DNA from 3 places in the Pseudomonas sp. S3_B08 genome. Region 2 is predicted to be linked to each of the others. Evidence: riboswitches for the same ligand, from Rfam matches in the RefSeq annotation. Region 2 holds a riboswitch; each other region holds the start of a gene.
The links. A riboswitch is a leader RNA that binds a small molecule or an ion and turns the genes downstream of it on or off. The one in region 2 is predicted to bind cobalamin.
Positions count from the first base shown of each region.

Region 1: linked by a shared signal. The riboswitch ahead of AB4N73_RS10150 (ABC transporter substrate-binding protein) and the one ahead of cobW (cobalamin biosynthesis protein CobW) in region 2 are both predicted to bind cobalamin.
Region 3: linked by a shared signal. The riboswitch ahead of cobO (cob(I)yrinic acid a,c-diamide adenosyltransferase) and the one ahead of cobW (cobalamin biosynthesis protein CobW) in region 2 are both predicted to bind cobalamin.

Region 1 covers NZ_CP162750.1:2,241,018-2,251,387, reverse strand. The annotation lists gene AB4N73_RS10170 (pyridoxal-phosphate dependent enzyme) at 1-136, opposite strand, end outside; gene metE (5-methyltetrahydropteroyltriglutamate--homocysteine S-methyltransferase) at 502-2,790, shown strand; gene AB4N73_RS10160 (ABC transporter ATP-binding protein) at 3,001-3,765, opposite strand; gene AB4N73_RS10155 (FecCD family ABC transporter permease) at 3,762-4,778, opposite strand; gene AB4N73_RS10150 (ABC transporter substrate-binding protein) at 4,775-5,788, opposite strand; cobalamin riboswitch at 5,930-6,121, opposite strand; gene AB4N73_RS10145 (ParD-like family protein) at 6,331-6,558, shown strand; gene map (type I methionyl aminopeptidase) at 6,555-7,346, shown strand; gene AB4N73_RS10135 (ABC transporter ATP-binding protein) at 7,549-8,703, opposite strand; gene AB4N73_RS10130 (ABC transporter permease) at 8,721-9,530, opposite strand; gene AB4N73_RS10125 (ABC transporter permease) at 9,537-10,370, opposite strand, start outside.
Region 2 covers NZ_CP162750.1:1,466,110-1,476,479, forward strand. The annotation lists gene AB4N73_RS06670 (fatty acid cis/trans isomerase) at 16-2,310, shown strand; gene nfuA (Fe-S biogenesis protein NfuA) at 2,414-2,998, shown strand; gene cobM (precorrin-4 C(11)-methyltransferase) at 3,143-3,889, opposite strand; gene AB4N73_RS06685 (cobalamin biosynthesis protein) at 3,968-4,381, opposite strand; gene AB4N73_RS06690 (CbtA family protein) at 4,378-5,079, opposite strand; gene AB4N73_RS06695 (CbtB domain-containing protein) at 5,091-5,288, opposite strand; cobalamin riboswitch at 5,412-5,630, opposite strand; cobalamin riboswitch at 6,514-6,725, shown strand; gene cobW (cobalamin biosynthesis protein CobW) at 6,825-7,889, shown strand; gene cobN (cobaltochelatase subunit CobN) at 7,893-10,370, shown strand, end outside.
Region 3 covers NZ_CP162750.1:663,418-673,787, forward strand. The annotation lists gene AB4N73_RS03135 (C40 family peptidase) at 1-103, shown strand, start outside; gene AB4N73_RS03140 (C40 family peptidase) at 319-855, shown strand; gene AB4N73_RS03145 (PQQ-dependent sugar dehydrogenase) at 983-2,296, opposite strand; gene AB4N73_RS03150 (hypothetical protein) at 2,363-2,947, opposite strand; cobalamin riboswitch at 3,110-3,339, shown strand; gene cobO (cob(I)yrinic acid a,c-diamide adenosyltransferase) at 3,422-4,033, shown strand; gene AB4N73_RS03160 (cobyrinate a,c-diamide synthase) at 4,030-5,412, shown strand; gene bluB (5,6-dimethylbenzimidazole synthase) at 5,409-6,059, shown strand; gene cbiB (adenosylcobinamide-phosphate synthase CbiB) at 6,056-6,964, shown strand; gene cobD (threonine-phosphate decarboxylase CobD) at 6,957-7,949, shown strand; gene AB4N73_RS03180 (cobyric acid synthase) at 7,946-9,397, shown strand; gene cobU (bifunctional adenosylcobinamide kinase/adenosylcobinamide-phosphate guanylyltransferase) at 9,518-10,039, shown strand; gene cobT (nicotinate-nucleotide--dimethylbenzimidazole phosphoribosyltransferase) at 10,036-10,370, shown strand, end outside.

The DNA of each region.
Region 1 (10,370 bases), 770 kb from region 2:
CCTTGATCGAGCCGCCGGGGTTCTGCGATTCAAGTTTGAGAAACAGCGTGCACGGTCCGGTATCGAAGCGGGTGACCTGCACCAGCGGAGTATTGCCTATCAGCCCAAGCACGGCAGGGCGTGATTCCTTCGACATTTCTTCACCTCTTTATGGTGTTGATCGCGTTCCAATCGCGGGGAAAAGACTCGCGTGCAACTTAGGCGCAGACATCCTCTCTCGCAACCTCTAATCCTTGGAAAATCCAGCCATTTGGATCTAACGATAGAACGAAAACCTGCATGTTGCCCTGAGGTGTTCTGATCGTTCCCACGCTCCGCGTGGGAATGCAGCCTTGGACGCTCTGCGTCCCTACGGTCTTGAGATCGCAGCCTTCGGCAGCTCCTAAAGGGGCGTCTGTGCATGAGTAGAACTTGTGATGATCTAGAATTTATTGAGTTTGTTTCATCAAGTCCGGTTCCCGACAATACCCGCCATCGAATAAGCATCTGGAGTTGTTTGTCATGGCACTGGCCCATTCCCTTGGATTTCCGCGCATCGGTCGCGATCGCGAACTGAAGAAAGCGCAAGAGGCGTTCTGGAAAGGAGAACTGCACGAGGCGGGCCTGCGTGACGTCGGGCGTGAGCTGCGCAAGGTCCATTGGGACTTGCAGAAAAACGCTGGCATCGACTTGCTGCCGGTTGGCGATTTCGCCTGGTACGACCAGGTGCTGACCCACTCGCTGATGTTCGGCGTGATCCCCGAGCGTTTCCGTCCGCATGACGGCAAAGCCACGCTGCACACTCTGTTCAGCATGGCCCGAGGCGTCAGCAATACTTGCTGCAGCGAAGGCCACGCTCAGGAAATGACCAAGTGGTTCGACACCAACTATCACTACCTGGTACCGGAATTCAGCGCCGATCAGCAATTCCAGCTCGGTTGGGAGCAGTTGTTTGAGGAAACCGAAGAGGCCCGTGTGCTGGGGCACAACGTCAAACCGGTGATCATCGGTCCGCTGACCTATCTGTGGCTGGGTAAAACCAAAGGCACCGATTTCGACAAGCTCGATTTGCTTGATCGCCTGCTGCCGCTGTACGGCCAGATCTTCGCGCGGCTGGCGGCATTGGGCGTGGAGTGGGTGCAGATCGATGAGCCGATTCTGGTGCTCGATTTGCCGCAGGACTGGAAGAATGCCTTCGAGCGCGCCTACAACCAGATCCAGCGCGATCCGCTGAAAAAACTGCTCGCCACGTACTTCGGTGGCCTGGAAGAAAATCTCGGTCTGGCGGCGAACCTGCCGGTCGATGGCTTGCACATCGATCTGGTGCGCGCGCCGGATCAGTACCCGACCATTCTGGATCGTCTGCCGGCTTATAAGGTGCTGTCGTTGGGTGTGGTCAACGGTCGGAACGTCTGGCGCTGCGATCTGCAAAACGCGCTGGCGACGCTGCGCCATGCTCATGAGCGTCTGGGTGATCGTTTGTGGGTAGCGCCGTCCTGCTCGTTGCTGCACAGCCCGGTTGATCTGGGCCGCGAAGACCAGCTCGATGCCGAACTGAAAAGCTGGCTGGCGTTCGCCGTGCAGAAGTGCGAAGAGGTCGCCGTGCTCGCTCAAGCGGTCAGCGAACCGGAAGCGCCGAAGGTACTGCGTGCCCTCGCGCAAAGCCGTTCGGTGCAGACCAGCCGCGCTGCCTCGCCGCGTATTCACAAACCGGCGGTGCAAGCGCGGGTCGCGGCGATCACTGCCAAGGATGCGCAACGGCAATCGCCGTTTGCCCAGCGTATTGCCAAACAGCGCGGCAAGCTCGACCTGCCGTTATTCCCGACCACCACCATTGGCTCGTTTCCGCAAACGGCGGCGATCCGTCTGGCGCGTCAGGCCTACAAGCAAGGCAAGCTCAGCGCGGCCGATTACACCGATGCGATGCACACGGAGATTCGCCACGCGGTGGAAATTCAAGAGCGCCTCGGCCTGGATGTGCTGGTGCACGGTGAGGCCGAGCGCAACGACATGGTCGAATACTTCGCCGAACAGCTCGACGGCTATGCCTTCACCCGCTTTGGCTGGGTGCAGAGCTACGGTTCGCGCTGCGTCAAACCGGCGGTGATTTTCGGCGACCTCAGCCGCCCGCAGGCGATGACGGTCGAGTGGATCCGCTACGCCCAAGGCCTAACCGACAAGGTCATGAAAGGCATGCTGACCGGCCCGGTGACCATGCTGATGTGGTCGTTCCCGCGCGAAGACGTCAGCCGCGAGGTGCAGGCTCAACAACTGGCGCTGGCCATTCGTGACGAGGTGAATGATCTGGAGGCGGCGGGAATCAAAATCGTCCAGATCGACGAAGCGGCGTTCCGTGAAGGCTTGCCGTTACGCCGGGCGCAGTGGCCGGCGTATCTGCACTGGGCGAGCGAAGCGTTCCGCCTGTGCGCCTCCGGCGTGCGCGACGAAACGCAGATCCACACGCACATGTGCTACAGCGAGTTCAACGATGTGATCGAGTCGATCGCGGCGATGGACGCCGATGTCATCACCATCGAAACCTCGCGTTCGGACATGGAACTGCTCGAAGCGTTTGAAGCGTTTGCCTACCCGAACGACATCGGCCCCGGCGTGTACGACATTCACTCGCCACGGATTCCCGATGTGTCGGAAATGGTCGGTTTACTGCGCAAAGCGGCGCAGCGTATTCCGGTGGAGCGGCTGTGGGTCAATCCGGATTGCGGGTTGAAGACCCGAGGCTGGCCAGAGACCGAAGCGGCGCTGGTGCACATGGTCAGCGCCGCGCGGCAACTGCGCAAAGAGTGGGCCTGACCCTTTACCGCCCTGGAATACATAACCTTTGTGGGAGCGAGCCTGCTCGCGAAAGCGGTGTGTCAATCGACACCATGTTGGATGACCTGACGCCTTCGCGAGCAGGCTCGCTCCCACAGAATTCGCGTTCTCCCCGTCATTCACGGCAACACACAAATCCTTTGTGGGAGCGAGCCTGCTCGCGAAAGCGGTGTGTCAGCCACCCATGCATCAGGCAAGGAAGCGCAATATCGGCGCACCATCGAACGGGTCTGTCAGATAGTGCGCCCTGACCCCGAAAGTCGTCTGTAACCGCTCCGGCGTCAGCACGTGCAGCGGCTCGCCCAGTGCCACCAGACGCCCGCGCTCCAGCACCGCCAGGCGATCGCACTTGAGCGCCTGATTGAGATCGTGCAGGGCGATCAGCGTGGTCACCGGCAGTGCGCGCACCACTTGCAGAATGCTCAACTGATGCTGGATGTCGAGGTGGTTGGCCGGCTCGTCGAGCAGCAGGATCTGCGGGCGCTGCGCCAGTGCGCGGGCGATGTGCACGCGTTGGCGTTCCCCGCCGGAGAGGCTGCGCCAGAGGCGGTTGCGCAGGTGCACGGCGTCGACGTCGACCAGCGCTTGCTCGACGATGGCGTCATCGGCCGGCGACCACGGTTGCAGCGCCGACAACCACGGCGTCCGCCCCAGCGCCACCGCGTCGAACACGCGAATGCCATCGTCGGTATCGGCCTGTTGCTCAACCACCGCGAGCGTCTGCGCGATAGTGCGCCGGGACATCTTGCCCAGCGTCCGACCGTCGAGCTGCACATGGCCCACGCTCGGTTCACGCAGGCCGGCGAGCAGTTTCAGCAGCGTGGATTTACCCGAACCGTTCGGCCCGACAATGCCCAGGGTCTCGCCGCGCTGAACGTCGAGGCTGACACCGTTGAGCAACTCGGCACCGCGCACCTTGAAGCCCAAACCAGCACAACTCAGAACCGTGTTCATCGCGCCGATCTCCGGCCTACCAGAATCAGCGCGAACACTGGCGCGCCGACCAGCGCGGTAATCACGCCGACAGGAATCACCTGACCCTTGATCAGGGTGCGTGACAGCACATCGGCGGCGATCAGAAACACTGCGCCGCCCAACGCACTGGCAGGCAGAAGACGCGCATGGCCGGTGCCGAGCAACAACCGCGCGGCATGGGGAATCACTAAGCCGACAAAACCGATCGAGCCGACAATCGACACCATCACCGCCGTCACCAGCGCGGCGCAGCCAATCAACAGAATCTGCACACGTCGCACTGGAATGCCGAGAGACGCCGCCGAGTCCGCACCAAAGGTGAACGCATCCAGCGCCCGGCGATGCCACAGACAAACAACCAACCCCAACACAGCCACCGGCACCGCCAGCCACACCGACGGCCAGCGCACGCCGCCGAGATTGCCGAGCAGCCAGAACATGATCCCCCGCGCTTGTTCGGAGCTGGCCGAGCGGGTGATCAGGAAAGCGGTGAGGGCGTTGAACAGCTGCGAGCCGGCAATCCCGGCCAGAATGATCTGCCCGGTGCCGCTGGCCGAGCCGCTGACTCGCGCCAACAGGATCACCAGTGCGAAAGCGGTCACCGCGCCGGCAAAAGCACCGACCGACAATGAAATCGCCCCGGCACCGACGCCGAGCAGGGCGACCATCACCGCGCCGGTCGAGGCGCCAGCAGAAATTCCCAGCAGATACGGATCGGCCAACGGATTGCGCAGCAGCGATTGCAGGATTACGCCACAGGTCGCCAGACCGGCGCCGCAGGCCGCCGCGACCAGCGCGCGGGTCAGGCGATAGTTCCAGACAATGCCTTCGTCGATCGGGTCGAGCACATAACCGGCGCCCCACAGCTTGTTCGCCAGCACCTGCAACACCACGCTCGGCTCGATCGAAGTCTCACCAATGGCCACGCCGCCAATCAGCGCGACCGACAGCGTCAACAGCACCAGCAGCAAACGGATCAGGCGTCTGCTCATGGCGACAGGTCGTAGCCGTTGATGGCGCTGGCCAGTTGTTCGAGGCCGTCGAAGGTGCGCAGGCTGGCCTGCATGGCCATGGCGTCAAGGATGATGATGCGGTTGTGCTTGACCGCGTCCATGTTGCGCGTCACCGGATCACTGCGCAGGAAGGCGAGTTTCTTCTGATAGTCGTCCGCCGGGAAACGTCGACGATCCATGCGCGCGATCACCAGAAACGTCGGGTTGGCCTTGGCGATGGTTTCCCAGCCGACGGTTGGCCATTCTTCATCCGACTCGACGACGTTGCGCACGCCGAGGGTGCTGAGCATGAAATCGGGCACACCTTTGTGCCCGGCCACGAAAGGCTCGATGTCCATCTCGGCGCTGGAGAACCACACCAGGGCGCTGACGTCTTTGCGCTGCTGCTTTTTCGCGGTGGCGATCGACTGCGCGAGGCTGGCTTTGAGCTGCTCATTGAGCTGCTCGCCACGCGCCTGCACATCGAAAATCGCCGCCAGTTGGCTCACGCTTTTGTAGATGCTGTCGATGCGAAACGGCGCCAGCCGCGTGCCGTCCGAACCGACGAGGTTGTCCTTGGCTTCGCAATCGGAGGGCAGCAGATAGGTCGGAATCTTCAGTTCATGAAACTGCTCGCGGGTGCCGACCGCGCCTTGCGGGCCGACCATCCATTCCAGCTCGACGGCAACCAGCTCCGGGCGTTTAGCGATCACCGCTTCGAAACTCGGCTCGTTATCGGCGAGGCGCTCGATCGTGTCGTTCTGCGCTTTGTATGTGCTCAGCACGTCGTTGAACCACAGCGAAGTGCCAACGACTTTGTCGCCCAGACCCAAGGCATAGAGCATTTCCGTGCCGGCCTGGCCGATGGTCACCGTGCGCGCAGGCGCGTGCTGAAAGGTCAGGCTGCTGCCACAGTTTTCGACGGTCAGCGGATACGCAGTCGGCGCCGCTTGCGCCAGGGGGCAAAGACTCAGAGTGGTGAGCAGGGTGGCAACGCGGGGCAGCAGCATGTGGCAGTCTCCAGAGGGAACCGTACGGGAGTGGGCGGGTACGGTTTGGAAACACACCTCGGGCGCGGTCGTGGAAACTGCGCAAGGCCGGCACGGGGAAAATGCGCACGGCACGATGTCCTTCCCGGACACCCCGCCGGTTGGTCAGTCACTGTGCCGGCAGGTCTCCTGACTGATGCGTCATCGCCACGCTCCGGCCTTCCCGGGGTTCACCCAGTGGCAGTCGAGGAGCAGGCTCGGCACCTACAGTTGCGGGGGCAGTTCCGATTGATGCGTGGAGCACCTCGGATTCCCTATTAATTCCGTGTGGAAACCGGCGCGGGCATGGTAGTCGATCAGGCCGCTGATGGGGAGCCGAATCTGCTTTGGTAGGAGCTGCCAAAGGCTGCGATCTTTTGATCTGGTCTTTAACGGGCAAGATCAAAAGATCGCAGCCTTCGGCAGCTCCTACACGGGTGCGTGTTTGCGTGGCGAAGCGTTTGCAATCCGAGGGTAAGCTTGGCTAGTATACGATCCATATACATTTCGTATCGGATATAGACATGGGCATCGTAAAGATTTCAGAGGACATGCACGAGAATCTGCGCATCTCCAGCAACGCCCTCAGCCGCTCGATCAACGCGCAGGCTGAGCACTGGATGCGCATCGGCATGCTCGCCGAGCTGCATCCCAATCTCGACCACAGCGCCATTTGCCGCCTGCTGATCCGCGCCGAACAGAATGGTGGGCTGGATCTGCAACAACTGACTCAGGAAGCCGTCAGCGCATGAGAAACCAGATCAAGATCAACACCCCGGCCGACATCGAAAAATCCCGCGCTGCCGGCAAACTCGCCGCTGAAGTGCTGGCAATGCTGGTGCCGCATGTGAAGGCTGGCGTGACCACCGATGAGCTGGATCGACTGTGCAACGATTACATCGTCAATGTGCAGAAGGCGGTGCCAGCCAATGTCGGTTATCACGGCTTCCCGAAAACCGTCTGCGCGTCGGTCAACGATGTGGTGTGCCACGGGATTCCATCGGGTACGCCATTGAAAGACGGCGACATCGTCAACCTCGACATCGCGGTGATCAAGGACGGCTGGTTCGGCGATACCAGTCGCATGTATGTGGTGGGCGAGGCGACTCGTGAAGCGCAGCACCTGATCAAGACCACCTACGAAGCCATGTGCGCAGGCATCCGTGCAGTGAAGCCGGGCGCAACGCTGGGCGATATCGGTCATGCGATCCAGCGCCTGGCGGAGGCGGAGGGCTTCAGCGTGGTGCGCGAGTACTGCGGCCATGGCATCGGCAAGGTCTATCACGACGAACCGCAAATCCTGCATTACGGCTTTCCCAATCAAGGGCTGAAGCTTAAGGCCGGGATGATTTTCACCGTGGAACCGATGCTCAATGCCGGCAAACGCCATGTGAAGAACATGCCGGATGGCTGGACCGTATTGACCAAGGATGGCTCCTTGTCGGCGCAGTGGGAGCATATGGTCGCGGTGACGGAGACCGGGTTTGAAGTGCTGACGGCTTGGCCGGATGAGATTGAAGGGTACCGGGCCATTGGCTAATACCGTGTCGCCTGCTTGCCCTCACCCTAGCCCTCTCCCAATGGGAGAGGGGACTGACCGAGGTGTTGTGCGAGATACGCCGACGTGCGATACCGAGTCGAACTTACATTTTGAACAGCATTAAGATCGGCTCCCTTTCCCCCTCGCCCCCCGTGGGGGAGAGGGCTGGGGTGAGGGGGTAGATCCAACTGACTCAGCGCAATCAGTGAGCACCGGCAGCCTTGTTCAAGTCGCTCTCGGTCCACTCGGTATAAACACAAGCATCCGCCGTCGCCCAGCGCACCCGTACCGGATCGCCGGCCTTGAGCGGCATGCCCGCTGCCGATAGCGCTTTCACCGTCATCGACGTCCCGCCCGCAGTCACCACGCTGCAGGTCTGGCTTTCACCGAGAAACAGCACCTCCACAACGTTCGCCGACACCTCATTCCAGCCCGCTGCCAGCGGCTCATCCAGCGCCTGCTGCGTGCTCAGCGCCAAGGCCTTTTCCGGACGCACCATCAGCAGCACATCCTGATCAGTGTGCAACCCGGACGTCAGCCGAATCGACAACGACTGGCCCTCGAAACTCGCCGCTGCATTGCCTTGCGCCTTGAGCTTGAGGAAGTTCGAATTACCCAGGAACGACGCGACAAATGCATTCGGCGGATTCTGATAAAGGTCATAACCACTGCCCAGCCCGACAATCTTGCCGTGGCTGAAAATCGCGATGCGTTGCGACAGACGCATGGCTTCTTCCTGGTCGTGGGTCACGTACACGATGGTGATACCCAGGCGTCGGTGCAGTTGGCGCAGTTCATCCTGCAAGTCCTCGCGCAGCTTCTTGTCCAGCGCGCCCAACGGTTCATCCATCAGCAGAATGCGCGGCTCGTAAACCAGCGCCCGGGCGATGGCAACCCGTTGTTGCTGGCCACCGGACAGTTGCGAAGGGCGGCGATGGGCGAACTGTTCGAGTTGCACCAGCTTCAACATCGCATCGACGCGCTTTTCGCGCTCGGCCGCAGCCAGTTTGCGAATGGTCAGAGGGAAGGCGATGTTGTCGCGTACCGACAGATGCGGGAACAGCGAGTAACGCTGAAAGACCATGCCGATGTCGCGCTTGTGCGGCGGCACGTTGACCAGCGACTGGCCGTTGACGAGGATCTCGCCGCTGCTCGGTGTTTCAAAACCGGCGAGCATCGACAGCGTGGTGCTTTTGCCCGAGCCGCTGGAGCCGAGGAAGGTGAGGAATTCACCGTCCTTGATGTCCAGCGAGATATTGTCGACGGCAGCGAAATCGCCGTAGTGCTTGTTCAGGTTGCGCAGGCTGACCAGGGGTTTGTCGTTCTGCTGGGATGCGTCTTTGATCACGGCACTCATGTCGTACTCCTGGGCGCTCAGGCGCTGATTTCGTTGCGCCGGCGCAGGGCGACGGCGATCACCATGACCAATACCGACAGGCCGATCAGCAGCGTCGAAGCGACGGCGATCACCGGGGTCAGGTCCTGGCGCAAAGTGGTCCACATTTTCACGGGAAGGGTTTGCAGAGTCGGGCTTGCCATCATCACGCTGAGCACCACTTCGTCCCAGGAAACGAGGAAGGCGAAGAGGGCGCCGGCGACCATCCCCGGACGAATCGCCGGGAACGTCACCTTGAACACCGCTTGCAAGCGCGAGGCACCGCAGATTACCGCCGCGTCTTCAATCGACTGATCGAACAGCTTCAGCGAGTTGATGATCGAGATGATGGTGAACGGCAGCGCGACGATCACATGGCTGACGACGAAGGCGAACATCGTTCCGGTGTAGCCGAGCTTGAGAAACAGCGCGTACACCGCCACGGCAATGATCACCAGCGGCACGATCATCGGCAGGGTGAACAGGCCATAGAGCATCTCGCGGCCGGGAAAGCGTCCGCGCACCAGCGCAAACGCGGTCGGCAAACCGAGCGCCACAGCGCAGATGGTGGTCAGCACGGCAACTTTTAGGCTGGCGGCGGCGGCGTTCATCCAGTCGGGATTGGAGAAGAACTGGCCGTACCATTTCAGCGTCCAGCCCGGTGGCGGGAACACCAGCCACTGCGAGGAGCCGAACGACAGCAGCACGATGAACACGATCGGCAACAGCAGGAACAGGCCGATCAGCCCAGTCGTAGCGTAGAGGCCGAAACGCATGCGCCGGCTCATGGCATTGGGGGTCAGGAGCATGTCGGCTTACCTCGCGTTACTGGCGCCAACCGGGGATTCCGGTTGAAGCTTCAGGTAGAAGTAGAACAGCACCAGGGTAATTGCGATCAGCAACGCGGCGCCGGCACTGGCCAGGCCCCAGTTGAGGAACGATTGCACCTGCTGAATGATGAACTCCGGCAGCATCATGTTCTGCGCCCCGCCGAGCAGCGCGGGGGTGACGTAGTAACCGAGCGACATTACGAACACCATCAAACCGCCGGACGCCAGACCCGGCCGGCACAGCGGCAGGAACACCCGGAAGAAGTTGGTCCACGGACTGGCGCCACAGATCGAGCCGGCCTGCAGGATCATCGGGTCGATGGCCTGCATGGTCGCCTGCAACGGCAGTACGATGAACGGGATCATGATGTAGCTCATGCCGATCACCACGCCCGTCAGGTTGTGCACCATCTCCAGCGGTTGATCGATGATGCCCATGGCCATCAAGGTCTTGTTGATTACGCCCGAGGCTTGCAGCAACACCAGCCACGAATAGGTGCGGGCGAGCAGGCTGGTCCACATCGACAGCAGCACGATGTTGAGGATCCAGCGCCCCCAGCCGCGCGGCACCAGGGTGATCGCCCAGGCCAGCGGAAAGCCCAAGAGCAGGCTGAACAGCGTCACCAGCCCGGCCACCGAAAAGGTGTTGAGCAGCACTCGCGCATAGGCCGAGTTGGCGAACAACTGTTCGTAGTTGCCGAGACCAGGCACAGGTTCCAGCACACCGCGCAACAGCAGGCCAATCAACGGCGCGAGAAAGAACAGGCCGAGGAACAGCAGCGCCGGTACGAGGTTGCCGGCGCCGCGCCAGCGTTGCTT
Region 2 (10,370 bases):
ATCGAGATCAGCAGCATGCCGCACCGCTTCATCAGTTTATGGTTGCTGGTCCTGAGCGGGAGCGTTGCGGCGCAAGATCCTGCCATCTCTTCTTCCATCTCCTACACCCGCGATATCCAACCGATCTTTACCGAGAAGTGCGTAGCCTGCCATGCCTGCTATGACTCGGCCTGTCAGCTCAATCTCGGCAGTGGCGAAGGCGCCGCCCGTGGCGCGAGCAAGATGCCGGTATATGACGGCGAACGCACCCAGGCGGCACCGACCACGCGCTTGTTTTACGACGCCTTCGGCAAGCGCGCCTGGCAACAGAAAGACTTCTATTCGGTGCTCGACGCCCAGGGCAGTCAGGCCGCGCTGATGGCACGGATGCTTGAACTCGGCCACAAGACGCCGCTGACGCCGAACGCCAAACTGCCAGAAGAGATTGTTCTTGGGCTCAATCGCAACAATCTATGCGCAATGCCTGCGGAGTTCGACGGATATGCCGGCGCGCACCCGAAAGAGGGCATGCCGCTGGCGGTCACTGGCCTGACCGACCAGCAATACCAGACCTTGCAGCGCTGGCTGGCGTCTGGCGCGCCGATCGACGAACAGAGCCTGGCGCCGAGTGCCAAAGAGGCCATGCAGATCCTGCAGTGGGAGAACCTGCTCAATGCTCCCGGTGCTCGGCAAAGTCTGGTCGGGCGCTGGTTGTTCGAGCACTGGTATCTGGCGCACATCTATTTCAAGGACGGCGAGCCGGGGCATTATTTCCAGTGGGTGCGTTCGCGCACGCCGAGCGGCCAGCCGATTGATCTGATCGCCACTCGCCGCCCCAACGACGACCCGGGCACGCAGGTGTATTACCGCTTGTGGCCGGTGCAAGGGGTGATCGTGCACAAGACGCACATCACTTATCTGCTGAGCGCGGCGAAAATGGCCCGGATCAAGAGCCTGTTCTACAGCGGCAACTGGCAGGTCAACGCGTTACCGGGTTACGGGCCGCAAAGCCGCGCCAATCCGTTTGCCACCTTCGAGGCGATTCCGGCGCAGGCGCGCTATCAATTCATGCTCGATAACGCTGAATACTTCGTCCGCACCTTCATTCGCGGCCCGGTGTGCCGTGGGCAGATCGCGACCGACGTGATCCGCGACAACTTCTGGGCGCTGTTCCAGGCGCCGGAACATGATCTCTATATCACCGACCCGAACTACCGCGGCCAGGCCACGCCGCTGCTGGCGATGCCGGGGCAGAACGACGATGTCGGCAGCGTGCTGAGTCTGTGGCGCAACTACCGCGACAAGCGCAACGAATACGAGGCACTGCGCCGTGACAGCTATGCCGATCTGCCGGCGCCGAGCTGGTCGACGCTGTGGGCCGGCAACGACAACGCCTTGCTGAGCATTTTCCGCCACTTCGACAGCGCTTCGGTGACCAAGGGGCTTATCGGAGAGGTGCCGCAAACCATGTGGCTGTTCGACTATCCGCTGCTGGAACGCACCTACTACCAGCTCGCGGTCAATTTCGACGTGTTCGGCAACGTTTCCCATCAGGCGCAGACCCGTCTGTATTTCGATCTGATCCGTAACGGCGCGGAGCAGAACTTCCTGCGCCTGATGCCCGCCGACTCGCGCGAGGACTACCTCAACGATTGGTACCAGGATGGCGGCCAATTCAAGATGTGGCTCGATTACGAGGCCATCGATGACGACAAACCGACCGCATTAAAGCTCGACGAAAAAGACCCGAAACATGATTTCGCCATGCAGTTGCTGGCGCGCTACGGTGATCTGAACGCGCGGCCAGACCCGATCAATCGCTGCGACGGCGCTTATTGCTCGCGACCGAATATCGATCCGGCGTTGCAGAATGCCGAGCAGGCTTTGAGCCGTCTGGCCTCGCGCCCGGCAGCGGGACTGAAAGTCATCGACCAGATGCCCGAAGCGACCTTGCTGCGTGTCGAAACCGCCAGCGGCAAGCGCGAGGTCTACAGCGTGCTGCGCAACCGCGCCCACAGCAACGTGGCGTTTCTGCTCGGTGAATCGCTGCGCTATCAGTCGGGGCTCGACACCTTGACGATCTATCCGGGCGTGCTCAGCAGTTACCCGAATTTCATGTTCAACATCCCGGCCGAGCAGGTGCCGGCGTTTGTCGATGCCATGGAAAACGCCAGGGATGTCAATCGGTTCGAAAAGATCGTCGAGCGCTGGGGCATTCGGCGCAGTCATCCGCAGTTCTGGCTGTATTTCCACGATCTGAGCCAATACATCCACGAAACCGACCCGGTGGAAGAGGGCGTGCTGGATATGAACCGGTACGAGAACCTTTGATGATTCGCAGGCGTGTTACGAGATTCTTTCCCGACAAAAATACTAGGACTTTGTCAGCCGCGCCGATTGGCGTAAACTGCGCCCACGCCTGCGAGGAGTTTTTATGACCGCTATTACCATTACCGACGCCGCCCATGATTACCTGGCTGATCTGCTCTCCAAGCAGAACACCCCGGGCATCGGCATCCGTGTCTTCATCACCCAGCCTGGTACCCAGTACGCCGAAACCTGCATTGCCTACTGCAAGCCGGGCGAAGAGAAACCTGAAGATACCGCGCTGGGGCTGAAAAGCTTCACCGCCTACATCGATTCGTTCAGCGAAGCGTTTCTCGATGACGCGGTCGTTGATTACGCCACCGACCGCATGGGCGGCCAGCTGACCATCAAGGCGCCAAATGCCAAAGTGCCGATGGTCAATGCCGACAGCCCGGTCAACGAGCGCATCAACTACTACCTGCAAACCGAGATCAACCCGGGGCTGGCCAGCCACGGCGGTCAGGTCAGCCTGATCGATGTGGTCGAGGACGGCATCGCCGTGTTGCAGTTCGGTGGCGGTTGCCGGGGCTGCGGCCAGGCTGACGTAACCTTGAAGGAAGGCATCGAGCGCACCTTGCTCGAGCGCATCCCGGAGCTCAAGGGCGTACGCGATGTGACCGACCACACGCAGAAAGAAAACGCCTACTACTAAGGTGTTCGCTGCGAACATGAAAAACGGCGCCCCGTGAGCGCCGTTTTTTTATGGGTAACTTTTGCCGCACCCATTCGCGAGCAGGCTCGCTCCCACATTGAAATGCAATCACCTGTGGGAGCGAGCCTGCTCGCGAAAGCGTCTTCAAGGGCGATAAAGATGCGCATGCCCGGCCCGATACAACGAAGACTCGCTGAACACCTCGCTGCCCAGCACCCTGCCAACCAAGATCAGCGCCGTACGCCGAAAGCCTTTGGCCTCGACCTTTGCGGCAATGTCCGCCAATGTACCTACCACCCAGTCCTGATCCGGCCATGTCGCGCGGTGAATAACGGCAATCGGGCAGTCCGCGCCGTAATGCGGCAGCAGTTCAACCAGTATCTTTTCCAGATGATTGACCCCCAGATGAATGGCCATGGTCGCGCCGTGCTGCGCCAGGCTCGCCAGTTCTTCGCCGGCGGGCATCGCGGTCTTGTCGGCGTAACGGGTCAGGATCACGCTTTGCGAAATGTCCGGCAGGGTCAACTCGGCGCCCAGCAGCGCTGCGCATGCCGCCGTCGCGGTTACGCCCGGAATGATCTCGAAAGGAATGTTCAGCTCACGCAAGTAGCGGATCTGCTCACCAATCGCGCCGTACAGACTTGGGTCTCCGGAATGCACACGGGCCACATCCTGGCCTTGGGCATGGGCAGTCCTGATCAGATCGATGATCTGTTCCAGATGCAGTTCAGCGCTATTGGCCACGATTTCGGCCTGATGACCTTCCAGCACCGCTGCGGGTACCAGCGAACCGGCGTAGATAATCACCGGGCAGCTGCGAATCAGCCGTTGGCCTTTGACGGTGATGAGTTCCGGGTCGCCGGGGCCGGCGCCGATGAAGTAGACGGTCATCGTTGAATCCTTGTGAAGAGGCGCAGGCACACTGCAGATGAAGCGTGCTCATGATCGATGGCGGGGATTATCGGGATTTTATGCAGCGCCGGCCAATGCCAGCGTGGCCTGCGCATATTTCTGCCGGTGGATCAGCAGTTTCGCCGGCGCCTGAATCAGTTGCTCGGCGAGCGCCAGCGCGGCGCTTTCCGCCACGCCGTAGCAGCCGGTGCGCTCAAAGGCGATCTGCGATTGATGGCTGAGGCGCTGCTGATAGGGCGCCAGTTCGGCACTGTTGAAATACTGCAGCGGCAGGTTCAATTGTGTGGCCAGTTCCAGCAACCCCGGTTCGTCGCGCTTGAGGTCGATACTTGCCAAAGCCTTGACCGCTCGCAGCTCGATGCGGTGCGCCTGCAACGCTTGATCGAGTAACGCACGCAACGTACTGGCCGGGCAGCCCCGCTGGCAGCCGAGGCCGACCACGAGGGTCGGCGCTGCGCGGTCATCGGTCATGCCTGATATGGGCCTGCGCTTTTGCGGCGGAACAACCATGCACTGATCAGGCCCAAGGCCAGCCAGAACGCGACGTTGGTCAGCTGCGAAGCGATTTTGAACTGGGTTTCCAATGCCTCTGGAGCGAGCATCGAATGCACCTGCGGTTGCGGGGCGCCGATCACATGCGGCACGGCGAGAATCGCCACACCGAGAAGCTTCATCAGCCAGTGACGACTGAAGGCAATCAGTGCCAGACCGACGGCGGTCGAAGCGGCAGTGCCGATCCACCAGATCTGCCGCGAGGCCAGATCGGCGGCGGCTGTGCCCGGCAACTCAGGTGGCAGGCCCAGGGTCGGCGCGAGAACGAACGTGGCATAACCGGCCAGACCCCAGAGCAGCCCTTGCGAGGTCTTGGTCGGCGCGCGCAGGGTATAAAGACCGGCGAGCATCAGGGCGAAACCCACCGCTACCACCAGATTACCGCCAGTGGTCGAGACCACACGCTGCCAGCCGTCTTCCGGCTCCCAGGCTTCGCCATCATGGCTGTGGGCGGCGGTGCCGGCGGCGTGTTCGTGGACTTGCGCGACCGGTTCGGATTTCTCGAAGGTTTCGGCCTGCAGAATCAACGGTGATACCCAGAAACTCTGTAGCAAGGTCAGCAGCAGGGCGGCCAGCAAGCCGGTGAAGCCTGCGGTTTGCGCGATACGCTTGATCATTTCGGCAGGCCTCAGTGGCACGGGAACGCGGCGCTGTGGCGGGTATCGTGGGCGGCGTTGTGCACCGCTTCGATGTGCGAGAAACCGGCGAACCAGACCAGGCTGGCGCCGAGGATCGAGGCAAAGAGGGCGGCGGCGACGCGTTGGCCGAGTGTGGTGCTGCTGGAAATGGGGTCAGTGTGGCTGACAGTGTTACTGATGATCGACATAGCGCTTCCCTCTGAAATGTCAGCGGGTAAACAGAGCGCATGAAAATCCCTGCGGGCCGGGCACGCAGGGATTTCGAACAGCGCCCGCCCACCGCGGGTTTGTTTGTGTTCAGCGGCGCTTGCGCGTGCTGGGTGTTGCGGGCCGGTCTCCGGGCTCGCGAGGGGTTGGCTGGTCGCCGACCTGCAAGCATCACCTTCCCATGCCGGGGCACAGTGGATCTGACGCTTCGCTCGCTTACCGTTGCGGGGGCAGCACCGGACTGACATGGCTTTGAGTAAAGCACATGATTCACCGGTTTCCCGTTTCACCCTGTGAGGGGCACCCGTAACAAGGTGTGCAGGAGAACATGGGTTTGGGTTTTTAGTCAATTTCCGGGAGTTTTCGGTACTGCGGTGGGGGTATTTTTCTGATGTTTTTGTGTGTATATCCGTTGCTGCGGTAACGGCGGCTTAGGGTTTCGCCCTTACGGCGAGTCACCTTTTCCAAACGCCGAAAAAGTACCCAAAAAGGCTTGCTCCTACGTTCGGCCCTCGCAGGCTCGGCTTCCTTCGCTCCGGGACTGATCCGAGCGCAGCGGCTCCGGTTTGCTTCGCTGCACCTACACTCGCTGTGTACGACTGCGTCGTACGGTCGCTGCGCTCCCACGCCCGGATCAATCCCTCCACTCAGCCTTCCGACGTCGCCGGTGGATCAAGATCAAGAGCACTCGAGCTTGCGCTCATTGTTGAGTGGTGCGGCTTCGCCGCGGGCAGCTGCGCTGCTTTGCTTTTGCTTTTGTGGGAGCGAGCCTGCTCGCGAAGGCGGCCTGACAGCCGACCTGTTCTTGAGCTGGTGCGCGATCCAACTGTAGGAGCTGCCGAAGGCTGCGATCTTTTGCCTTTGCCTTTGCTTTTGCTCTGGCTTTTGATCTTTTGCCCCTTCGGCAGGCTTCGTTACGGGATCGATCCGGGGGTGGGAGCGCAGCGACCGTACGACGCAGTCGTACACAGCGGAAGGAGGTGCAGCGAAGCAAACCGTAGCCGCTGCGCCCGGATCGGTCCCGTAACGAAGGTACCCCGAGCCCCAGCGAGCGGGCCGTACGCCGGGGCAAAGCCTTTTGGTTCCTTTTTGGCGTTTGAAAAAGGGACTCGCTGTAAGAGCGAAACCATAAGAAGCCGTTACCGCAGCAACGGATATACCCCCAGTTTCAGACTCACCGACCATTGACCCACGACGGACCCATGCGTAGCCTTGCGCTTTCGAGGTTCTTCGGCACTCGCCGAAGCTAAGAAGGGAACGCGGTCAAAGCCGCGGCTGCCCCCGCAACTGTGAACGGTGATGTTCGTTGCCACGCCACTGCCAGCTCAACCGATGAGCCAGCGGGAAGGCGCAATGGACGCCAGGCCCAACGCCTGAACGCCGTCAGCCAGGAGACCTGCCTCGTCACAGATTCTCACTACAACCGGGCGGGGTGATCCGGTGGCGAATGCTTCCGGCGTGCACGCGCGCTGCCGGTTCTCGTCCCGTATGCCCGCCGCTTGCCAAAGGGCATACCGATGAAAACACTGGCCAAACTCCCCGTCACCATCGTCACCGGTTTCCTCGGTTCGGGCAAAACCACGCTGCTGCGGCACATGCTCGACAACGCTCAGGGCCGGCGCATTGCGGTGATCGTCAACGAGTTTGGCGAGCTGGGCATCGACGGTGAAATCCTCAAGCAATGCACCATCGGCTGCACCGAAGAAGAGGCCAGCGGCCGCGTTTATGAGCTGGCCAACGGCTGCCTGTGCTGCACCGTGCAGGAAGAATTCTTCCCGGTGATGCGCGAACTGGTCGCCCGTCGCGGTGACCTCGATCACATTCTCATCGAAACCTCGGGCCTGGCCCTGCCAAAACCGCTGGTGCAAGCCTTCCAGTGGCCGGAAATCCGTAGCGCCTGCACCGTTGACGCGGTGATCACCGTGGTCGACAGCCCGGCCGTCGCTGCTGGCACCTTCGCAGCGTTCCCGGATCAGGTCGATGCCCAGCGCAAACTCGATCCGAACCTTGATCACGAGTCGCCGCTGCACGAATTGTTCGCTGATCAACTGGCCAGTGCTGACCTGGTCATCCTCAACAAAGCCGACCAGACCAGCGCGGAAGATCTGGCTCGGGTGCGCGCTGAAGTCGCCGAAGAGCTGCCGCCAGCGGTAAAAATCATCGAAGCCAGCAACGGCCGCCTGCCGCTCGACGTGCTGATCGGTCTCGGTGCCGGCTCCGAGGAGCACATCGACAGCCGCCACAGCCACCACGATCACCACCATGACGGTGATGACGACGACCACGATCACGACGCCTTCGATTCGATCTCCATCGAATTGCCGCAAGCCGACGAAAGCCTGCTGCTCGACGCGCTCACGCAACTGGTGGTGCAGCACGGCATCCTGCGGGTCAAAGGCTTCGCGGCGATTCCGAACAAGCCGATGCGCCTGTTGATCCAGGGCGTGGGCACGCGTTTCGACAAGCATTTCGACCGCCAGTGGGGTGCCGACGAAGCGCGGGTGACGCGTCTGGTGCTGATCGGTCAGGAGCTTGATGCGGCACAACTCGAAGCGCAATTGCGCGCTGCGCTCAGCGTTTAAGCCATGCACCTGCTCAGGACCCAGCCGGGCGGATTCGTCTCGGACGACAACATTGCCGACCTCGGACAAACCCCCGCCGAGCTGGTGATCCTGTGCAGCGGCGATTCCAGCCTGGCGCTGCTCGCGGAGGCTGCGCAGCAACTGCCCGATGATTATCCGAGCCTGCGTCTGGCCAACCCGATGCAGGTGCAGAATCATGCCTCGGTCGATCTGTATGTCGACGAAGTGCTGCGCCACGCCAAGGTCATTCTGATCTCACTGCACGGCGGCATCGCCTATTGGCGCTACGGTGTCGCGCGGCTGGTCGAGTTGTCCGAACGCGGCGTGCAACTGATTCTGGTGCCCGGCGATGACCGCCCGGACCCCGAGCTCAGCGACTTGAGCACGGTCAGCGCCGACGTGCGCGATCGACTCTGGCAATTCCTGCGTCAGGGCGGCATGGGTAACGCGCTGGATTTCTTCCGTTGCCTGGGCAACCAATGGTTCGCCCGCGATTACCCGTGGAGCGAGCCGCAAACCCTGCCGCGCACGGCGATTTATCACCCACAGAAAAACAGCGCTGCCCTGAGCGACTGGCAAGCCGAATGGCTGCCCGGTCAACCGGTGGCGGCGCTGTTGTTTTATCGCTCGCATTTGCAGGCGGCGAACACGGCGTTCATCGATGTGTTCTGTCAGCGTTTGCAGGCAGCCGGACTCAATCCGCTGCCGATCGCGGTGGCCAGTCTGAAAGAACCCGGTTGCTTGTCGGTGGTCGAGGACTGGCTGGATGAAGTCGAGGCGGGGGTGATTCTCAACACCACCGGTTTTGCCCAATCGAGTCCCGAGGCGCCGCATCTGCGCCCGTTTCGCCGCAACATCCCGGTGATTCAAGCGATCTGCGCCCAGGACAACGAGCCTGGCTGGCGCGACAGCGAGCAGGGCCTCGGGCCGCGCGATCTGGCGATGCACATTGCTTTGCCCGAACTTGACGGACGCATCATCAGCCGCCCGATCAGCTTCAAGGATCTGGCCTGGCGCAGCGAGCGCAGCCAGTCCGATGTGGTCTGTTATCGCGCCCAACCTGAACGCATGGATTTCGTCGCCGAACTGGCGCGGCGCTGGATTGCTCTGGGGCGGGTGCCCAATGGCGAAAAACGCATCGCGCTGATCCTCGCCAACTACCCGACCCGCGACGGCCGCATCGGCAACGGTGTCGGCCTCGATACGCCAGCGGCGGCGCTGAACATCCTCCGCGCTTTGCGCGAAGAGGGTTATCCGGTCACGGCCGAGTTGCCCGATAGCGGCACCGAGCTGATCCAGCAATTGCTCGGCGGTGTCAGCAACGACCTCGACAGTCTCGACCTGCGCCCGTGCCAGCAAAGCCTGGCGATGGACGATTACCTGGCAATGTTCAACGCGTTGCCGGAGGCGAATCGCGCGGCGGTACTCGAGCGCTGGGGATCGCCACACAACGATCCGATGTGTCGCGACGGCCGGCTGATGATCGCCGGTCTGCGTTTCGGTCTGACCTTTGTCGGCATCCAGCCGGCCCGCGGTTATCAGGTCGATCCCAGCTCGGTGTATCACGACCCGGATCTGGTCCCGCCGCACGGCTATCTGGCCTTCTATTTCTGGTTGCGCAACACCTACGGCGCCCACGGCGTGATCCACGTCGGCAAGCACGGCAATCTCGAATGGCTGCCGGGCAAAGGTGTTGGGCTGTCGGAAAACTGCTGGCCCGACGCGCTGCTCGGGCCGTTGCCGAATATCTATCCGTTTATCGTCAACGATCCGGGCGAGGGTGCCCAGGCCAAACGGCGCACGCAAGCGGTGATCATCGACCACTTGATGCCACCGCTGACCCGCGCCGAAACCTATGGGCCGCTGCGCAATCTGGAGTTGCTGGCCGACGAATATTACGAGGCGCAACTGCTCGATCCGCGCCGTGCCCGCGAGTTGCAGCGCGACATTCTGCAATTGGTGCGGGACACGCAGATCGACCGCGAGCTGCAACTGGATGCAGCGCTGGACAGCGATGCCGATGCGGCGATCTGGTTGCCGCGTCTCGACACTTATCTGTGCGATCTGAAGGAATCGCAGATTCGCGATGGGTTGCACATTTTTGGTGAATCGCCGAGCGGGCGCTTGCGTATCGACACCTTGCTGGCGTTGCTGCGCATCCCGCGCGGTGACGGTAAAGGCGCGCAGTCGAGCTTGTTGCGAGCGTTGGCCAAGGCGTTTGAGTTGGGCTTCGACCCCTTGGATTGTGCATTGGCCGATCCTTGGAATGGCCCGTGTCCGATCGAGTTGCAGGCCATCAGCGAAGAAGTCTGGCGCACCGCCGGCGACACCCGCGAACGCCTCGAACTCTTCGCCGCAGACCTGATCTTCCAAGCACTGAATGTCCCCTGTGGGAGCGAGCCTGCTCGCGAAAGCGGTGAGTCAGGTAAATCATTGTTGAATCACACACCGAGTTCGCGAGCAGGCTCGCTCCCACAAGGG
Region 3 (10,370 bases), 800 kb from region 2:
TGTTCGCATCGACAGCCTGGGTGACAGCTACTGGAGCAAGACCTTCATCGAAGCCAAGCGTGCACTCGCCATGGCGCCGACCGTGGTCACCGCTCGCAAGTAAGCGCGATGTCGCTGCGTTCGCGGCGACAAAACGGCACGGCAACGGAGTAGACCTAAACTTTACAAGGTGAAGTTAAAGTCTTACTTGAAGTTTGCCGCGTAGCCGCTAGAATCCTGAATCTATATTGATGGCAAACCGCCTGCGTGATGACGCAGGCGGTTTTGTTTCTGTCCATTCGGCAGAGAAAGCCGCAGCCAGATCAGGATGTTCTGCTTATGACGATGTCGGCCCGCCTCACCTTGATCCTTTGCGCCGCGCTGCTCAGCGCCTGCGCCAGCCGCACACCGCCGCCAGCCCCCGTGGTTCGCGCGCCGATCGTGTTCGCTCCCTCCCAGGCTTTTTCCCCCGTTGCTGAAGACGTGCTGTTCCGCGCCCTCGGCCTGGTCGGCACGCCGTATCGCTGGGGCGGCAACACGCCAGATTCCGGTTTCGATTGCAGTGGTCTGATCGGTTTCGTCTACCGCGACGCGGCGGGCATTTCGCTGCCACGCTCGACCCGCGAAATGATCGTCATGCAGGCGCCGAATGTCGGCAAGGAAGGCCTGCAGACCGGCGACCTGATCTTCTTCGCCACCAATGGCGGCTCGCAGGTCAGTCATGCGGGGATTTACGTCGGCGAGGGGCGCTTCGTGCATGCGCCGGCCACGGGCGGCACGGTCAAGCTCGATAGCCTGTCGAAGGCGTATTGGCAGAAGGCGTATCTGAGCGCCAAGCGGGTGTTGCAGCCGGGGCAGCTGGCGCATAACCCCTAGTGCGTATGCATAACTAAATGTGGGAGCGAGCCTGCTCGCGAAGGCGGAGTGTCAGTTGACAATGATTTGACTGATAAACCGCTTTCGCGAGCAGGCTCGCTCCCACATTTTTTGCTTCGCGCTTAACTTACTTGCTGGCAGAAACGCGCCACACCTTGTTGCCCACATCATCTGCCACCAGCAAGCCACCTTGCTGATCGATCACCACGCCCACCGGGCGGCCCAGCGCGTTCTCGTCCTTGTCGAGGAAGCCGGTCAGCACATCCACCGGCTGCCCGGTCGGCTTGCCGCCAGTAAACGGCACGAAAATCACCTTGTAGCCACTGTGCGGTTTGCGGTTCCACGAGCCGTGTTGGCCAATGAATGCGCCTTCCTTGAATTGCGCCGGCAAGCGGTTGCCCTCGGCGAAGGTCAGGCCCAGCGAAGCGGTGTGCGGACCGACCGCGTAATCCGGAGCGATGGCCTTGGCCACCAGATCTGGATTCTGCGGTTTGACCCGCACATCGACGTGCTGGCCGTAGTAGCTGAACGGCCAGCCATAGAAGCCGCCATCCTTGACCGAGGTGATGTAGTCCGGCACCAGATCGCTGCCGATTTCGTCACGCTCGTTGACCGCTGTCCACAAGGCGCCGCTGGTGGGTTCCCAAGCCAGGCCGTTGGGGTTGCGGATACCCGAGGCGAAGATGCGGTGGTTGCCGGTCGCACGATCGACTTCCCAGATCGCCGCGCGGCCTTCTTCCTGATCCAGACCGTTTTCGCCGACGTTACTGTTCGAGCCGACGGTGACGTAGAGCTTGTTGCCGTCCTTGCTGGCGATGACGTTCTTGGTCCAGTGGTGATTCAGCGTGCCGCCGGGCAAGTCGACGACTTTGATCGGTTGGGTCTTGATCTCGGTGGCGCCCGGCTCGTAGTTGAAGCGCAGCAGGCGGTCAGTGTCGGCTACGTACAAATCGTTGCCAACCAGCGTCATGCCAAATGGCGAGTTGAGGTTCTGCAGGAACACCGTGCGGGTTTCCGCGACGCCATCGTGGTCGGCATCACGCAGCAGGGTGATGCGGTTCGGGCTGGGCACGCCGGCGCCGGCCTTGCCCATGACTTTCTTCATCACCCAGCCACGAATGCCTTTGCTGTCATCGGGCTTGGGCGGCGCATTGGTCTCCGCCACCAGCACATCGCCGTTGGGCAGCACGTAGAGCCAGCGCGGGTGATCGAGGCCTTCGGCAAACGCGGCGACCTGGGTGCCGGCCGCTGCGGTCGGTTTCGCGCCGTCCGGCCAGCCCACCGCCGGGGCGATGTTGACTGTCGGGATCAGCGTCTTGTTCGGTTCGGGCAGTTTCGGTGACGGACCGGTGCCGTCGGAGACTTGCAGGCTGGAGGTTTCACCGCAGGCGGCGAGCCCGCCAGCGACGGCGATGATAAGAGCGAGTTGGGCCTTGCGCATTGCTGATCTTCCCTATGAATGCATTCCTAAACATAGAGGAGGGCGCAGGCCCGATGGTTCAACTGCTCAACCGCGGGCTTCCTTGAACAGCATGGCGATGCCCGGATGATAGTTGCCCGCGTCGCTGTGCAATTTGCGATAGGCGTAGGGGAAATACCAGGCCACGGCGCAGGTGTGTTCCTTTTGCAGGTCGTCTACCATGTCCTGCAATTCTTCGGGGCTGGCGCTGTGCTGAGGTTTTTGCGGAGCAACAAAGAGGCAGCCGAGCTTGAGATCGCTGGCGTAACTGATGCGCTTGGCATCGGCGGTGACGTCGAGCAGTGCCTGGGTCAGGTTGAGGTTGTTGACCCGTGGCCAGCGTTGCGTGGCCTGAATGAACGCGCGGTCTTCGGCGCCGGCAATCAGCAGGTCGGCGCGAGCATTGCGTTCGCCTTCTTCGTTCTGTTTGCGCGTGGCCGTGTCGTTCAGCGTGACCATTTCAGCCATCCACGCCGCTGCCGAGAGCAGGCCGAGATTGGCTTTCTCGTCGTGCCAATATGGCGTTTCGTTGTCGCCGCGTACGGTGTTGTAGCGATCGATACAGTCAAACCAGCGTTCCAGCACCGGGCGCAGAAATTCCAGGCGCGGGTTGCTGATGATCATGCCTTGCATCGTCGTCATCCTTATTGTTGTAGTGGGCTTTTCGGGAAAAGCATGGCTCTTTGATATCACTTGTCGCAGTCTGGCACAAGATTGCCGCTGCACAATGGATCAACGGCAGTTATTCGCGCGCAAAGCGCCTCTTCAATTGACGCTCCACCCCCAACCCTCTAACCTTCGCCGCTTGTTTCAGGTGCTCTGTGGCCCCGCGTCGACAGAGTGAAACAGGGAAGCCGGTGAGGGTGGTCTTCAAGCGAAGCCACGACGATCCCGGCGCTGCCCCCGCAACGGTAAATGAGTGAAAACTGCGCCTTGAGCCACTGCCTCGAAAGAAGCGGGAAGGCGCGCAGTCCGGCGAAACGCCGCTCATGAGCCCGGAGACCGGCCTGATCCATCTCAGCGGCATCACGGTGGGCGATGCCAGGCTTTTTGCCGTCTATTCTTGTGCCTGCCCGCCGTTATCCAGCCTCAACGGAGAGCTCCCCCATGACTGATTCCCCCGAGCGTGACGAACGCCATCTGGCGCGCATGCAGCGCAAGAAAGCCGTGATCGACGAACGCATCGCCAACTCTCCCGACGAGTGCGGCCTGGTGCTGGTGCTGACCGGCAACGGCAAAGGCAAGAGCAGCTCGGCGTTCGGCATGCTCGCCCGCGCGATGGGCCACGGCATGCAGTGCGGCGTGGTGCAGTTCATCAAGGGCCGCAACAGCACTGGCGAAGAATTGTTTTTCCGCCGCTTCCCCGAGCAGGTGCGTTTCCACGTCATGGGCGAAGGCTTCACCTGGGAAACTCAGGATCGTCAGCGCGACATCGCCGCTGCGACCGCCGCTTGGGAAGTTTCGCGTGAATTGTTGCGCGACCCTTCGATCGGTCTGGTGGTGCTCGATGAATTGAACATCGCCCTCAAGCACGGCTACCTCGATCTCGATCAGGTGCTCAGCGATTTGCAAGCGCGCCCGCCGATGCAGCACGTGGTGGTCACCGGTCGCGGCGCCAAGCCGGAAATGATCGAGATGGGCGACACGGTTACCGAGATGGGCATGCTCAAGCACGCCTTCCAGGCCGGGATCAAAGCGCAGAAAGGCGTCGAACTTTGAAGCCACCACGTCACTGCCCCGCGGTGTTGATCGCCGCGCCGGCCTCCGGTCAGGGCAAGACCACCGTCACCGCCGCACTCGCCCGTTTGCATCGCAATCAGGGGCGCAAGGTGCGCGTGTTCAAATGCGGCCCGGACTTTCTCGACCCGATGATCCTCGAGCGCGCCAGCGGTGCGCCGGTGTATCAACTGGACATGTGGATGGTCGGCGAGCAGGAAAGTCGCCGGCTGTTGTGGGAAGCCGCCGCCGAGGCTGACCTGATTCTGATCGAGGGCGTGATGGGCCTGTTCGACGGCACGCCATCCAGCGCTGATCTGGCGCGCCACTTCGGTGTGCCGGTGCTCGGCGTGATCGACGGCACCGCCATGGCGCAGACCTTTGGCGCCTTGGCGCTGGGCCTGGCCAAGTATCAGCCGGACTTGCCGTTCGCTGGCGTGCTGGCCAACCGCGTCGGCACCTTGCGCCATGCGCAATTGCTCGAAGGCAGCCTCACCGAAGGTCTGCGCTGGTACGGTGCGCTGTCCCGCGAAACCGGTATCGAATTGCCGAGCCGCCACCTCGGCCTGGTTCAGGCCAGCGAATTGAATGATCTGGATCTGCGCCTCGACGCGGCCGCCGATGCGCTGGCCAGCAGTTGCGAGGTCGCGCTGCCACCCGCCGTAGAATTCGCCGCGCCTGAGATCATCGCCGCCGAGCCTCTATTAAAAGGTGTGCGCATCGCCGTTGCCCGCGATGAAGCCTTTGCCTTCACCTATGGCGCCAGTCTCGATCTGCTGCGGGCTATGGGCGCTGAATTGCGCTTCTTCTCGCCGATCCGCGACACGCAATTGCCCGAGGCGGACAGCCTGTATCTGCCGGGCGGCTATCCAGAGTTGCATCACGTCGCGCTGGCGCAAAACGCTTCAATGCTGGCGGCGATCCGCGCGCACCATGCGGCGGGCAAGCCGTTGCTCGCTGAATGTGGCGGCATGCTTTATCTGCTTGATTCTCTGACTGACGTGGAAGGCACCCGTGCTGAGCTGGTCGGTTTGCTCAAGGGCGATGCGGTGATGCAGAAGCGTCTGGCGGCGCTGGCGTTGCAGGCGGTTGAATTGCCGGAAGGGGAGTTGCGTGGGCATACCTATCATCATTCCCTGACCACCACAGAGCTGACGCCGATTGCCCGTGGGCTGAGTCCCAATGGCGGGCGCGGCGCTGAGGCGGTTTATCGCGAGGGGCGGATGACGGCTTCCTATGTGCACTTTTATTTTCCGTCGAATCCGACTGCGATTGCGGCATTGTTTGCGCCAGATCGTGAGGCCGCCTTCGCGAGCAGGCTCGCTCCCACAATGGATGACCTGAACCCTGTGGGAGCGAGCCCGCTCGCGAAAGGCCCATGACCGACAACACATTCTCCGAAGCCGAACGCGCAGCGGTCTACAAGGCCATCGCCGAACGCCGCGACATGCGCCACTTCACCGGCGGCAGCGTCGAGCCGCAGTTGCTGCGTCGTCTGCTCGAAGCCGCTCATCAAGCGCCGAGCGTCGGTCTGATGCAGCCCTGGCGCTTCATTCGTATCAGCGATCGTGCTCTGCGCGGGCAGATCCGCGATCTGGTGGAAGAAGAGCGCATCCGCACCGCCGAAGCCCTTGGCGAGCGCAGCGATGAGTTCATGCAACTCAAGGTCGAAGGCATCAACGACTGCGCCGAAGTGCTGGTCGCAGCGCTGATGGACGATCGCGAAAAACACATTTTCGGTCGGCGCACGTTGCCGGAAATGGACATGGCCTCGTTGTCCTGCGCGATCCAGAATTTGTGGCTGGCCTCCCGTGCCGAGGGCCTGGGCATGGGCTGGGTCTCGCTGTTCGAACCGCAGGCACTGGCGGATTTGCTCAAGTTGCCGGCCGGTGCCAAGCCGCTGGCGGTGTTGTGTCTCGGCCCGGTCAAGGAATTCTATCCGGCGCCGATGCTGGTACTTGAAGGCTGGGCGCAGGCGCGGCCGCTCAACGAGTTGCTGTACGAAAATTATTGGGGAGTGAGTCAATGAGTGTGGCGTTGCTGAGTGTCGCCGCAGTAGCGCTGGATGCGCTGCTTGGTGAACCGAAACGCTGGCATCCGCTGGTGGCGTTCGGCAATTTTGCCGGGCGCATCGAGCAACGCTTCAACGCCGGCGGCCGTGGCTGGCGCAGCCATGGTGTGACCGCGTGGGTGCTCGCGGTGCTGCCGCTGACTCTGCTCGCCACCGCATTTTCCTGGGCGCCCTATGTGGGCTGGATTGTCGAGATTCTCGCGCTGTATTGCGCCCTCGGCATGCGCAGCCTCGGCGAACATGTCGCGCCGGTCGCGGCTGCGTTGCGCGCCGATGATCTGGACGAGGCGCGCAAGCGTGTCGGTTATCTGGTCAGCCGCCAGACCGATGAACTCGACAGCACTGCCGTGGCCCGTGCCGCCACTGAATCGGTGCTGGAGAACGGCAGCGATGCGGTGTTCGCTGCGCTGTTCTGGTTTGCCGTCGCCGGCGCGCCGGGCGTGGTCCTGTATCGCTTGAGCAATACCCTCGATGCGATGTGGGGTTATCGCAACGAACGCTTCGAGCGTTTCGGCTGGGCGGCGGCGAAAATCGACGACGTGTTGAACTACATTCCTGCGCGTCTGGTGGCATTGACCTACGCGCTGCTCGGCAAGACCCGCCTCGCGCTGAAGTGTTGGCGCACCCAAGCGTCGCAGTGGGACAGCCCTAACGCCGGCCCGGTGATGGCGGCCGGTGCCGGTGCGCTGGGCGTCGAGTTAGGTGGACCGGCGATCTATCACGGCGAACTGCATGAGCGCCCACAACTGGGCGAAGGTGCGCCGGCGGATGCCGATTCCATTGACCGTGGCTGGCAATTGGTCCAGCGCGGCGTATGGTTATGGCTGCTGATGCTTTGCCTGGGGGCGGAATTTTATGCTTGAGCACGGTGGCCGGTTGCGCAAGGCTGCACTCGATTACGGGATTGCCGAAGCCGACTGGCTCGACCTGTCCAGCGGCCTCGCGCCGTGGCAGTTCCCGATCCCGGAGATCCCGCTGCGCGCCTGGGCGCGCTTGCCGGAAACCGACGACGGTCTGGAACAGGCCGCCTGCGATTACTACGGCGCCGCGCAGGTGTTGCCGGTGGCCGGCTCGCAAATGGCCATCCAGTTGCTGCCGCGTCTGCGCCGGGCCGGCAAGGTCGGCGTGTTGTCGCCGTGCTATGCCGAGCATGCCGAAGCCTGGCGGCGCAGCGGTTACATCGTCCGTGAAGTGCTCGAGCAGGAAGTCGAGTTCTTTCTCGACAGCCTTGATGTGCTGGTGGTGGTCAATCCGAACAATCCGACCGGCCTCAGCCTGACCCCGGCACGCCTGCTCGACTGGCATGCGCGGCTGGCGCAACGCGGCGGCTGGCTGGTGGTCGACGAAGCATTCATGGACAACACACCGCAACTGAGCCTGGCGCCCTATGCGCATCAGGTCGGGCTGGTGGTGTTGCGTTCGTTCGGCAAGTTTTTCGGTCTGGCCGGGGTGCGCCTCGGTTTCGTTCTGGCCGAGCGCAAGTTGCTCAAACTGCTCGCCGAACAGGTCGGGCCGTGGGCGGTGAGCGGGCCGACGCGGGTGCTCGGTACGGCGTGCCTGCAAGACACCGAGGGTCACACTCGTCAGCGGATTCGCAGCGATGAAGCGAGCGAACGGCTGGCGGCGCTGCTGACCCGTTGCGGTTTTGCACCGCAGGGTGGCTGCGCACTGTTTCAGTGGCTGATCACCGAGCACGCCGAAGCGCTGCACGAATTCCTCGCCCGGCGCGGCATCCTCCTGCGCCTGTTCAGCCACAACAGCAGCGTGCGTTTCGGCCTGCCAGCGGATGCCGCGCAAGCGCTGCGTCTCGAACAGGCTTTGCAAGCTTTCACCAAGGACCATCCATGACCACTCTGATGGTGCAAGGCACCACGTCCGATGCCGGCAAAAGCACTTTGGTGACGGCGTTGTGCCGCTGGGCCACCCGCCAGGGCGTGGCGGTGGTGCCGTTCAAACCGCAGAACATGGCGCTCAACAGCGCAGTCACCGCTGACGGCGGCGAGATCGGCCGCGCGCAGGCAGTGCAGGCGCAAGCGGCCTTTCTCGAACCCCACACCGACATGAACCCGGTATTGCTCAAACCCAACAGCGACACCGGCGCGCAAGTGATCATTCATGGCCGCGCGGTGACGACGATGAACGCCGTCGCCTATCACGATTACAAGGCTATCGCGATGCAAGCGGTGCTCGCCTCGCACGAGCGACTCAGCGCTGCGTATCCGCTGGTAATGGTCGAAGGCGCCGGTTCGCCGGCGGAGATCAATCTGCGCGCCGGCGACATTGCCAACATGGGCTTTGCCGAAGCGGTGGATTGCCCGGTTTTGCTGATCGCCGACATCAATCGCGGCGGCGTGTTTGCGCATTTGGTCGGTACCCTGGAATTGCTTTCACCGAGCGAACAGGCGCGAGTCAAAGGCTTCATCATCAACCGCTTTCGCGGCGATATCGCCTTGTTGCAACCGGGCCTCGACTGGCTGGAGCAGCGCACTGGCAAACCGGTGGTCGGCGTCTTGCCCTACGTGATGGACCTGCACCTTGAGGCCGAGGACGGCATCGACCAACGCCAGACCGACAAGGCCGAGCAGGTGTTGAAAGTGGTGGTGCCGGTGCTGCCGCGCATCAGCAATCACACCGACTTCGACCCGCTGCGTCTGCATCCGCAGGTGGATCTGCAGTTCGTCGGCCCGGGCCAGGCGATTCCCGCCGCCGACCTGATCATCCTGCCGGGCTCGAAAAGCGTGCGCAGTGATCTGGCTTATCTGCGCGCCAACGGTTGGGATGCGGCGATCAATCGGCATCTGCGCTACGGCGGCAAGGTGCTGGGGATTTGCGGCGGTCTGCAGATGCTCGGTGAGCAGGTGCACGATCCGCTTGGGCTGGAAGGCGCTGCCGGCTCCAGCGCCGGTCTGGGGCTGCTGGCGTTCGAAACCCAACTCGAAGCCGAGAAGCAATTGCGCAACGTGCGCGGGCGGCTGGCGTTGGAAAGCGCCGCAGTCAGCGGTTACGAAATACATGCTGGCGTAACCAGCGGGCCGGCGCTGGAGAATCCGGCGGTGCATTTGGACGACGGTCGTTGCGATGGTGCGCAAAGTGCCGATGGTCAGGTGTTCGGCACCTATCTGCATGGCTTGTTCGAATCCCCCGAGGCGAGCGCGGCGTTGCTGCGCTGGGCCGGGCTGAGTGATGTACAAGAGGTCGATTACCACGGCTTGCGCGAACGCGATATCGAACGGCTGGCGGATCTGGTGGAGAAGCATCTGGATACCGGGCTGTTGCGGCAGCTCTGCGGGATTTGAGTTGTCTGGACTGGCCTCTTCGCGAGCAGGCTCGCTCCCACAGGGAGACGCGATCAACGGTGGGAGCGAGCCTGCTCGCGAAGGGGCCGGTTGTCTCACCACACATTTTTGGATGAACCCATGCTCCAACTGATCCTCGGCGGCGCCCGCTCCGGCAAGAGTCGTCTGGCGGAAAAACTCGCCAGCGACAGCCATCTGGCGGTCACCTACATCGCCACCAGCCAACCGCTCGACGGCGAAATGAACCAGCGCGTCGCCCATCACCGCGCGCGCCGCCCGGTCGAATGGGCGTTGATCGAAGAGCCACTGGAACTGGCCCGCGTGCTGCGCGAATCCGCTGGCGCCGAGCGCTGCCTGCTGGTCGATTGCCTGACCCTGTGGCTGACCAATCTGCTCATGCTCGACGACGCCGAACGTCTCGCCGCCGAGCGTGAAGCGCTGCTCGACTGCCTGGCGTCGTTGCCGGGTGAAATCATTTTTGTCAGCAACGAGACCGGAATGGGTGTCGTGCCGCTGGGCGAATTGACTCGCCGCTATGTCGATGAAGCCGGTTGGCTGCATCAAGCTCTGGCCGAGCGCTGTCAGCGAGTTGTCCTGACCGTCGCCGGCCTGCCCCTGACTTTGAAAGGATCTGCGTTATGAGCCCGACCTGGTGGCTGAACCCGTGCAAAACCGTGAACTCGGACATCATCGCGCAAGCGACCGAGCGCCAGCAGCAACTGACCAAACCGGCCGGTTCGCTGGGGCGCCTTGAATCGGTGGCCGTGCAACTGGCCGGTCTGCAAGGTCAGCTCAAGCCAACGCTGGAACAAGTCTGGATCGCGATTTTCGCTGGCGACCATGGCGTGGTAGCCGAAGGCGTATCGGCTTATCCGCAGGAAGTCACCGGGCAGATGCTGCTCAACTTTGTCAGCGGCGGCGCGGCGATCAGCGTGCTGGCGCGTCAGCTCGGTGCGCAACTGGAAGTGGTCGA